DNA from 2 places in the Arthrobacter sp. lap29 genome. Region 1 is predicted to be linked to the other one. Evidence: riboswitches for the same ligand, from Rfam matches in the RefSeq annotation. Region 1 holds a riboswitch; the other holds the start of a gene.
The links. Region 1 has a riboswitch for S-adenosylmethionine ahead of RY113_RS01515 (aminotransferase class V-fold PLP-dependent enzyme). Riboswitches for the same ligand answer to the same signal wherever they lie in the genome.
Positions count from the first base shown of each region.

Region 2: it holds a riboswitch for S-adenosylmethionine, as region 1 does, so the genes downstream of both, RY113_RS12220 (bifunctional o-acetylhomoserine/o-acetylserine sulfhydrylase) here and RY113_RS01515 (aminotransferase class V-fold PLP-dependent enzyme) in region 1, are expected to answer to the same signal.

Region 1 covers NZ_JAUCEK010000001.1:338,563-343,935, forward strand. Annotated here, with positions in the region: gene RY113_RS01505 (Nramp family divalent metal transporter) at 1-375, opposite strand, end outside; gene RY113_RS01510 (class I SAM-dependent methyltransferase) at 497-1,264, opposite strand; gene RY113_RS01515 (aminotransferase class V-fold PLP-dependent enzyme) at 1,396-2,808, opposite strand; SAM riboswitch class IV at 2,853-2,966, opposite strand; gene hisN (histidinol-phosphatase) at 3,128-3,943, opposite strand; gene rsgA (ribosome small subunit-dependent GTPase A) at 4,082-5,200, opposite strand; gene aroA (3-phosphoshikimate 1-carboxyvinyltransferase) at 5,204-5,373, opposite strand, start outside.
Region 2 covers NZ_JAUCEK010000006.1:184,841-190,213, forward strand. Annotated here, with positions in the region: gene RY113_RS12210 (hypothetical protein) at 1-62, shown strand, start outside; gene RY113_RS12215 (homoserine O-acetyltransferase) at 141-1,247, opposite strand; gene RY113_RS12220 (bifunctional o-acetylhomoserine/o-acetylserine sulfhydrylase) at 1,340-2,656, opposite strand; SAM riboswitch class IV at 2,732-2,849, opposite strand; gene RY113_RS12225 (Tex family protein) at 3,070-5,373, opposite strand, start outside.

The DNA of each region.
Region 1 (5,373 bases):
AACTTGAAACAGCAAGTGTAGGGCGATGGCGCCGCCCACCACTTCCGCCAGATCGGTGGCCATGGCCACGAGCTCGGCCTGCACCCAAAAGAGCCGGCGGTTGCGGGTGCTGAAGCGTTCACCCAAGTGCTCCGGCAGGGATTTGCCCGTCACTACCCCCAACTTTGCGGATTGGTATTGGACCAGCATGGCCATGACATTGGCTGCGACCAAAACCCACACGAGCAGGTAGCCGTACTTGGCGCCGGAGGTGAGGTTAGCGGCCACGTTGCCGGGATCAACGTAGGCAATGGCAGCGACAAAGGCCGGGCCCAGCAGCAGCATCATGCCACCGCGAGGCCTGCGCCGTGCTGTCCTCTTGGCCGTGTCGAGCAAAGTCTCGCCTTTCGATGATCCTAAGTCAATTATTTAGGTCTACCGAAATTCTAAAACGTGGCAGGGGTGATTGTCGAGCCGGGAACGACTTATAGAAACTTTACGGGTGCCCGGGCTGCAGCTAGCGTTTTTGCGCCCGCCATGTTTGGGAGCTGTACGGTAGCTCAATGCTTTCACCGGGCGCGTGTTCCAGATGCTCATACAAGTACCACTGCAGATTGGTGATGACCTTGTCCCTGACCTGGTCTGTTGCCCTGAGGTAATAGCTGCGTGACTTTGCCAGATCGATGATCTCCTCAGCCGTGCGCTGCTGGGACCAATGGGTGGTGTGAGGTTGGGCTGGGAAGAATTCCGGACCAATCTGAGGGCTGAAATCTGCCTTGTGCACATCCCCTGCGTGCATGATCCGGGCTAAGCGGTGAACCCAGGGGAGTCCGACGTCCAGCTGGTTCCAAATCAGGCCCAAGGTTCCCCCCGGACGCAGTACGCGGGCAATCTCAGTACTTGCCGCGAGAGGATCCACCCAGTGCCAGGCCTGTGCCACCACGGCCAAGTCCATGGATTCATCTGGTAGGAGCAACTTTTCGGCGGTACCCACAACGGTGGTGGCCTGGGGCAGCTCCGCGCCAAGGTGCGCCAGCATGTCAGCCGAGGGGTCCACCGCCGTCATCGAGAAGTTGTGACGGGCCAACAGCTGCGTGTATTTGCCCGTGCCTGCACCAATGTCCACCACATTTTGGACGCTCCCGGCAGTTTCCAGCAGCCACGTCAAGGAATCCTCAGGGTAACCCGGGCGCACCAAATGATAATGCCCGCCGCCTTCCAAAAACGCGGCGGCCATGTGTTTGCGCCGCGCCGCATCAAAGACCGGTCCACCGGTGCCTGCCATGGTGCTCCTGAAAGTTGTGCCGGTCAATGCCGTTCAACTTTACCCCCAGGTGCTCCCCGCCCCGCACTTCCGGACGCTACTGCGTCTGCAAAATATGCCCGAATCTAACCGAGCGCTGGTATGGGGGTGGGTTAGTCGATGCTGCAGGGGGCTGCCCCTGCTGTCCCTGGCGTGTTCGGGGCCCAGCTGGGGTACTCCCGGTTGTCATTGGCGGGGACCCAGCGGCCGGAATCCACCACGTAGTCCCAGCCCAAGCCCTCCTGCAACAACGTTTGGATTCCAGCCACCAAGCGCTGAGCGTCCTCCAGCTGTGAGCCCACACCAAAACTTGCGCGCAGGGAACCCGCGGGCAGGCCCAAGCGGTTAAGCAGCGGGTGTGCGCAAAACTTTCCGTCACGCACGCCCACGCCATGCTCGGCAGAGAGGTATGCGGCCACCAGCCCGGCGTCGTACCCGGTGACCGAGAAGTTGACCACCCCAATGCTGCCGCAGTCCGGGTACGTGTCCGCGTCGCTAAAGAGCGAGTGGACAGTGACGCCCTCTAGCTCGTTGAGGCCGGCCACCAAGTGGGCGCGCAATTGCTGCTCGTGCTGGTGCCAGTCATCGGCATTCAGCGCAGCCAGCACAGACGTGGCCTTGGCCAAGGTGGCGGCACCCAAAACGTTGGGAGTGCCGCCCTCGTGGCGGGCCGGTCCGGTGGTCCAGCTGATGGATTCAAGCCGGACGTCCTTCACGGCTCCGCCACCGGCAAGGTGGGGGTGACCGGCGTCGAGCCAGTCAGGGCGGCCCACTAAAACCCCGGCGCCGAAAGGTGCGTAAAGCTTGTGGCCCGAGAACGCCAAGTAGTCAATGCCGGTGGCAGTCAGATCGATCCGGCGGTGCGGCACCAGTTGGGCGGCATCGAGAACAATCCGGGCGCCATAGCGGTGCGCCAGGGCGGTCAATTCGGCCATGGGCAGCACCTCCCCTGTCACGTTGGAGGCTCCGGTAACGGCCACGAGCAGCACGTTTCCTGCCCGCAGCGCCGTCTCAACACGGTCTAAGGTAGCGGCGATAGAGTCAGCGCCAACAACTGAACGGTGCGGCAGGGCCTGCCAAGGCAGCAGATTCGCATGGTGTTCAATGTCCAGGTAGAGCACCTCGCCGTGAACGTTGGAACGGCCCTCGGTGAAGCCCCTCTGTTGCAAAATCGATTCCACACAACCCGCCAACAAGTTCAGCGAATCTGTGGTGTTACGGGTGAAAATGACCGTGTCATCAGGCCGGGCGCCCACAAAACCGGCAACAATCTTGCGAGCATTTTCATAGACGGAGGTGCTGACCTGCGAGGCGAATCCAGCGCCACGGTGCACGCTCGCGTAGAACGGCAGCACCTCATTTAGGTGCGCTGCCACGTCCTTGATGGCCGGGGCAGACGCTGCATAGTCCAGGTTGGCGTAACGCACATGCCCGCCGTGAATCAGGGGGGCCGCCAGATCCTGGCCCACCACAGGCAGGAGCGGTGAATCGATGAGTTGTGTTGCATCCAAAACGGCAGAGCTCATGAGAAATTCCTTTGACACCAAAGGACCTTTTGGGGGTGCCAAGAAGTCCGCGCTTGCCAGAACCGAACAGGTTTGGCCAGGTCGTCACCCGGGGCACCCCACCGCGAAAGGAGGGTTGCCGGCCAGCAAACCGGGGTTTAGCGCTGGCACTCGTGACCTATGCCCAAAAGAGTAGCCCAAGATTTCTGCCGGTGCATCTATTACGTTTCATTTCGTACACCCTGGGTGAGTGCCGCGGATGGTGAAACAAAGAACGACGGCGGGAGGCCGCCGTCGTTCTTAACTCACTTGTACTTTATTATTTTGTGCGTCCAACGGGTCAGCCCAACAAGTCATCCCAATTGGGGTTCAGGCGTTGTAAAACTTCCGTGTGGAGGATGGAATTGGTGGCCAGGGCGTTGCCGCCGAAGGGGCCGTCGGCTCCCTCGAGCGAGGTGAAACGGCCGCCGGCTTCCTGCACAATGGGGACCAGTGCAGCCATGTCATAGAGGTTCAATTCCGGCTCACAGGCAATGTCAACACTGCCCTCAGCCACCATGCAATACGACCAGAAATCGCCATAGGCCCGGGTGCGCCAGACATCGTCGGTCAGGGAGATGAACTCATCACGGTTGCCACGTTCGGCCCAGCCCGTGAGCGAAGAGTATGAGAGTGAAGCATCTTTGAGCTCGGCCACATTAGAGACTCGGATGCGGGTGGCGGCGGCGAGTGACTTGCCCATGTATGCGCCCGTTCCTTGGGCCGCCCACCAACGCTTGCCCAGCGCAGGGGCACTAACAAGGCCGACTACGGGGACGCCGTCGTCAATTAGAGAGATCAGGGTGGCCCAGACCGGCACACCACGGACAAAGTTCTTGGTCCCGTCAATGGGATCGATAACCCAGCGCCGCGAACCGTGGCCACTGCTGCCGAACTCCTCACCCAGGACTGCGTCGCGGGGGCGGACCCGGGAGAGCTGGCTGCGGATGGACTCTTCTGCGGCCTTGTCGGCGTCGGTGACAGGGCTCAGATCCGGCTTGGTCTCGACGGCCAAATCCAAGGCCTTGAAACGGGACATGGTCAGGGAGTCAACACTGTCAGCAAGGACATGGGCCAGGCGGAGATCGTCGTTGTACGTCTGGGGTGCGAAGGTCATGGGTTCACGCTATCGCGGTTTAGGCCCAACACCCGTCAGGACGCCGCTGGGCCTGCGCACCATTTGTCCGCCAACGGTGCGCCACTCTTGAAGTGGAGCACCACTGACGGGTCAACCGTGCGCGGCACCAGGGCCGCGCTAGTCCGTGCTGCCAAGTTCCTTTTCTGCGGCACGGCCTTCGGTACGGTCGCTGGTGCCCAGCAGGCGCCGCAGCGAGGCAAGCCGTGCCGGCCCCGATGCGCCCGCGTGCCCGGCGGCAACGTAGGTATCCACACAGCAATTGACGGCGGCGCTGTCATGTTTGCAGCCGCGCTCACAATCCTCCGTGCCCGGTTGCAGATCCGGGAAGGCGGCAATAATGCGGTCGGGGTCCACATGGGCCAGACCAAAGGAGCGGATGCCGGGGGTGTCAATGATCCAAGAACCGGGCACTGCATCTTGCAATTTCAGCGCCAACGCCGAGGAAGAGGTGTGACGGCCGCGGCCTGTGACGGCATTGACGCCGCCTGTGGCCCGCTGCGAACCTGTCAAGGCGTTAACCATGGTGGACTTGCCAACGCCTGAGTGCCCCACCAGGACGCTGACCTTCCCATCGAGATATCCGTGCAATTGTTCCACGGCGCCACCGGACAGGAGCGCGGAGTGGCCGTCGTCGCTGCGTGCGTCGATGCCAAAGACGCCGTCCGCGGCAGTGCGGCTGATGATGACCGTCATGTCCAGGTGCTCGTAGTTGGCCAGCAACTCTGAAGGGTCCTTGATGTCTGTTTTGGTGATCAGCAGCAACGGCGCAATTCCGGAGTCATAAGCGGCCACCAGGGCCCGGTCGATGAAGCCAGTGCGCGGTTCCGGATTTGCCGCGGCCACCACAATGACCAGCTGGTCTGCGTTGGCCACCACCACCCGCTCCACAGGATCGGTGTCATCGGCACTGCGGCGCAGCAGCGTGCGGCGTTCCTCGATCCGGACAAGCCTGGACAAGGTGTCAGGCTTGCCGGTGGTATCTCCCACGAGAGAGACAAAGTCCCCGGCCACCACGGGATTGCGCCGCAGTTCCCTGGCACGGGCCGCGATCAGGACACGTTGGCTGGGCAGGTCCTCATCCACAATGGCCGTGTACCGGCCCCGATCCACCGTGATAATCCGGCCAATGACGGCATCTTCATGGGCGGGCCGGTCCTTGGTGCGCGGACGGCTGCCCTTCTTATTGGCTCGGACGCGGACATCGGATTCGTCCCAGTTGCTGTAATCCCGTGCCATACCCTAAACCCCGGCTTCAACCGCCGCGGTGCTACCGGTGCCAGCGGACGGTTCGGCGGTTTGGGCCACCATATCCGCCCACATGGCAGGGAAACCAGGCATAGTTTTGGCCGTAGTGCCAATGTTTTCAACCTCGACGCCGGGCACGGCCAAGCCGATGATGGCGCCAGCCG
Region 2 (5,373 bases), on a different contig from region 1:
ATGGCCAGGTCACCGCCGAACAATACGCGGTGCACCGCGAGGCCATCTTCAAGAACTTCTAGCACTTCAAGAACAAAAAAGTTGCTGGTCTCCCTGAACGGGGGACCAACAACTTTTTTTTGTGCCGCTTCGGCTTTGAGCTACTGGGCCCTGAACAGGGATGCCGCTAGCAGGTCACCCACCGCGTCCACTTCGGTCAAGAAACCGTCATGGCCAATGGGTGAATCAATGCTGGCAACCACAACATTTCCAGGCAGCGCTGCCGCGAGCTCCTCCGATTGGGTGGGGAAATACAACCTGTCGCTGTTGACCGCAGCCACCATGAATTCCACCCCTGAGGCCACTTTCAAGGCCTGTTCCAGGCTCCCCCGGCCACGGCTCGCATCGTGACTCATGAGCGCTTCGGTAATGACAATGTAACTATTCGCGTCAAAACGGCCCACCAACTTGTGCGCCTGGTGGTCCAGATAGCTCTCGATCTGGAACTGTCCCCCCACCTCCGGGGCGAGCCGCACGTGGCTGATGGTGCCGCCGTCGTCCTGGGATTTACGGCCAAACCGTTGACCCATTTCAGGCTCAGACCTGTAGGTGATGTGCGCGATCCGCCGGGCCAGTCCCAGACCTGTGGTGGGGGCAGCGCCGTCGTAATAGTCGCCGCCAACAAAATGCGGATCCTGCCGGATGGCCAGCACCTGGGCCTGGGCGAAGGCAATTTGCTCGGCAGTGCTGGAGGCACAGGAAGCGACGACGGCGCAACGGCGCACCTTTTCGGGGTACATGAGCGCCCACTCCAGTGCACGGGCACCGCCCATGGAACCGCCAATGACCGCATGCCACGAGGTGACGCCCAGGCGCGACGACAACCGGGCCTCGGCCTCGACAGAATCACGGATGGTGATGAAGGGGAACCGGGAACCGTAGGGTTTGCCGTCCTCCGCAATACTGGAGGGGCCGGTGGTTCCGTAACAGCCGCCCAGCATGTTGGCGCACACCACAAAGTACTTATTGGTGTCAATAACGGCGCAGGGGCCAACGAGGCCTTCCCACCAACCATCTTCCTCGGACTCGCCCCTGCTGACGTGCGTGCTTCCGGTCAATGCATGTTGGATCAGCACGGCATTGTCACCGGCGGCGTTCAATGTCCCCCAGCATTCAAAAGCCATGGTCACCGAGGGCAGCACGCCCCCGGCCTCTAGGGGAAGGGCGCCGATCTCGATCGAGCGCAACACACCTCCGCCTTGTCCCACAGCTGCACAGAAGTCCTCACCAACAGGTTGCGCCGCGGCAGCAGCGAACCCCGAGGACAACAAGCCCTTACCCACAGCCCGTCCCACGCGGATCACGCCGATTTTGCGGCGCGGAACCCGGCTTCAAGGTCAGCGATGATGTCTGCAACGTTTTCCAAACCCACCGACAAGCGCACCAGACCCGGCCGTACACCTGCGGCCAGTTGCTGCTCCGGCGTGAGCTGGGCGTGGGTGGTGGAAGCGGGGTGGATGACGAGGGAACGCACATCACCTAAGTTAGCCACCAGCGAGTGCAGCTCCAGGCCGTCAACAAAACGCTTGCCAGCCTCGAGCCCTCCCAAGATGTCAAAACCGATGATGGCACCAGTGCCGTTGGGGCCGTACTTGCGACCGCGCTCAAACCAAGGGCTGGAGGGAATGCCCGCGTAGGCCACAGCCTCCACGTTTTCATTTCCTTCCAGCCACTGTGCCACCGTGACGGCGTTGCTGACGTGCCGTTCCACGCGCAGGCTCAGCGTCTCGATGCCCTGAGCGATCAGGAAGGCGTTGAACGGGGAAATTGCTGCTCCCAGGTCACGCAGCAACTGCACACGAGCCTTGAGAATGTAAGCGAGATTGGCACCTAGTGCGCAGCCCACACCCAAGTCACGGGCATAGACCAGACCGTTGTAGCTTTCATCCGGGGTGTTGAAGCCGGGGAACTTCTCCGGGTTTGCAGCGAAATCAAACTTGCCGCCGTCAACTATTACCCCGCCAATGGCCGTACCGTGCCCGCCGAGGTATTTGGTGGCGGAGTGGATGACAATGTCCGCACCCCATTCCAGCGGGCGGATCAGGTACGGGGTGGCCAGAGTATTGTCCACAATCAGCGGCACACCGGCCTCGTGGGCAATCGCGCTGATGTTTTCCAGGTCAAGGACGTCCTGGCGCGGGTTGGAGACCGTCTCGCCGAAGAAGGCCTTGGTATTGGGCTGCACGGCGGCACGCCACTGATCCAGGTTATCGGGATCGGCAACGAAGGTGACCTCAATGCCGAGCTTCTTCAGCGTGTGGGCCAGCAGGTTGAACGTGCCACCGTACACGCTGGGGCTGGAGACAATATGGTCCCCGGACTCGGCAATGTTCAAGATGGCGAACGTGGTGGCGGCCTGCCCCGAGGCCAGCATCAGCGCACCAACGCCGCCTTCAAGGCTCGCGATGCGGTCTTCAACAACGGACGTGGTGGGATTGCCCAGGCGCGTGTAGATGGGCTCCAACTCGGTCAACGCGAAGCGGGCGGCAGCGCTCTCTGCGGACGGGAAGACGAAAGACGTGGTCTGATAAATGGGGAGGGCACGGGCGCCGGTGGTGGCGTCGGGCTCCTGACCTACGTGGATCTGACGGGTTTCAAATGACCAACCGTTGCTCATGGTTGTTTCCTTCACACTAGAGGCCTACGGCAAAGGCCCTCCACCGCGCCATGCGGGAAGGGCCTGAACGGATATGGCCCGCGCTTGCACCTCAAACCGGATGGTTCGGTGCCAGGTCTTCACCCGGGGCACCCCGCCGCGGAAGGAGGGTTGCCGGTCAGCAAGCCGGGGCTATTCGCTGACACTCATGACCTGCCTCCAGTGTGAAAGAATGCCCAAGATTTCGCAAGAATATGACGAGTTTATGACTTTGTGCGAATATCTGCGTGGAATTTGCGCAAGAGAGAGCTTTAGGGCGAATTAGTCACTGATATTGGAGAGATTTTTCTCCCTACATGGCGCCCGGCAGAGTTTTGGGCGCAAATCGGGATCATTTTCCACTGGCTTGTCCGGGCGGGCCGGTAAGCGAGTGGCTACTTTCCTAGGCCTGCCCGGCGCAGGGCTTCTGCCATGGCTGTACTGGCTGTGTTGGCTGTACTGGCTGTGTTGGTGGTATTAGCCGTATTGGTGGAGGTGCCCGTCCCTCTATCCCGGGGCTGCCCGCCTTGGCGGCCCTGCGATCCCGGATTCCCCTGCCGGCGCTGGCCGCTAGCTCCACTCTTCGGAGCCGGGCTGCCACTCTTGGCCGCCGGGTTGCCACTTTGGGGCGCACTGCGCGCAGGTGAGGGACCTCCGGGCGTGCGGGAGCCGGCGTCGGGCTTGGCGTTCCTCTCCCCGGCTTGATCATCAAGGCGCAGCGTCAAGGAGATGCGTTTGCGCTCGGGCTCAACTTCTAGAACCTTCACCCGCACCACTTGACCGGATTTAACCACGGTGTGCGGGTCCGAAACGAAGCTGTTGCTCATGGCTGAGACGTGGACCAGCCCGTCCTGGTGGACACCAATATCGACGAAGGCTCCGAAGGCGGCCACGTTCGACACGGTGCCTTCTAGAATCATGCCGGGGCGCAGATCGGTGATCTTCTCAATGCCCTCAGCAAAGGTGGCAGTCTCAAAACGGGGCCGGGGATCACGGCCAGGCTTTTGCAACTCGGAGATGATGTCAGCAACCGTGGGCAGACCAAAGTCACCGTCCACGAAGTCGGCCGGGTTCACGCCACCCACGGCCCCAACGCCTCCGGCAATATCGTGGGCCCCTGCACCCACTGCAGCGAGGATTTTACGTGCCACACCGTACGCTTCAGGGTGCACACTGGAGGCATCCAGCGGCTCCGCTCCCCCGGAGATCCGCAGGAACCCGGCACACTGCTCAAAAGCCTTGGGCCCCAACCGCGCCACCTTGAGCAGTTCGCGCCGCTTGCTGAAGGGCCCGTGCTGGTTCCTGTGAGCCACAATATTCTCGCTCAACAAGGGACCCACCCCGGCCACCCTCGCCAACAACGCAGGTGAAGCAGTATTCAGGTCCACCCCCACGGCGTTGACACAGTCTTCTACGACGGCGTCGAGGGAGCGGTCCAGCTTGGCCGGCGTCAGATCATGCTGATACTGCCCCACCCCAATGGATTTGGGTTCGATCTTGACCAGTTCAGCCAGCGGGTCCTGTAGCCGGCGAGCAATCGAGACAGCGCCGCGCAAAGACACATCCATGCCAGGCAGTTCGGCACTAGCCAAGGCGGACGCCGAATAGACGGACGCGCCAGCTTCGGAGACCACCAGCTTGGTGACCTTTCGCTCGGGATTGATCCGCTTGAGCTCAGCCACAAGTTCAGTGGCCAACCTGTCAGTTTCACGGCTCGCCGTGCCGTTGCCAATAGCAATCAACTCAACGTCATACCTTTGCGCCAGTGATACCAGGGTTGCCAGGGATTCGTTCCAGCGATTTACCGGTGCGTGCGGGTAAATGGTATCCGTTGCCGCTACTTTGCCGGTCCCGTCCACGAGCGCCACCTTGGTACCTGTGCGCAGGCCCGGATCAAGGCCCAAGGTGGAGCGGTTTCCGGCCGGGGCGGCGAGCAGAACATCGCGCAGGTTTGCAGCAAAGACCCGCACTGATTCCTCTTCTGCACTCTGGAACAAGCGCACGCGCAGGTCCACCGAGAGGCGGGTCAGGATGCGTGTGCGCCACGCCAGCTTGGCACTGGTCACGAGCCAGGAGTCGGCAGCGCGGCCGGATTCGGCAATGCCAAGTGAGTGGGCCACGGCGTTTTCATACTTGGCGCGGGCCTGCACTTGAGCGTCTGCATCGCGGGTATCACCCTCTGCCAAATCCAGTGAGAGCACACCCTCTTTTTCACCGCGCAACAGGGCCAATACCCGGTGGCTGGGCAGGGTGTGCGGCGGCTGTGCGAAGTCAAAATAGTCCTTGAACTTCTCCCCGTCGGAGCTCTTGCCCGCCTTGACGGAGGACCGCAGCCGGCCAGTTTTCCAGAGCCGTTCACGCAGCTCGCCCACCAAAACCGCGTCCTGACCAGCACGTTCAATCAGGATGGCTCGGGCGCCGGCAAGCGCGTCATCGGCTGTGTCCACACCGCGTCCGGCATCCACGAAGGCGTCAGCCTCTACGGCCGGGAACTTTGAGGGGTCCGCCAGCAGCGCGTCGAGCAAAGGCTCCAGACCCGCTTCCCTAGCCGTATCCGCCTTGGTCTTGCGGGTGGATTTGTACGGCAGGTACAGATCCTCCAGCTCCGATTTTGTGGCGGCAGTCTCCACCGATCGGCGCAGCACCGCGCTAAGTTTGCCCAGCCCGTGGATGGTCTCCAGCACCACCATGCGGCGGGC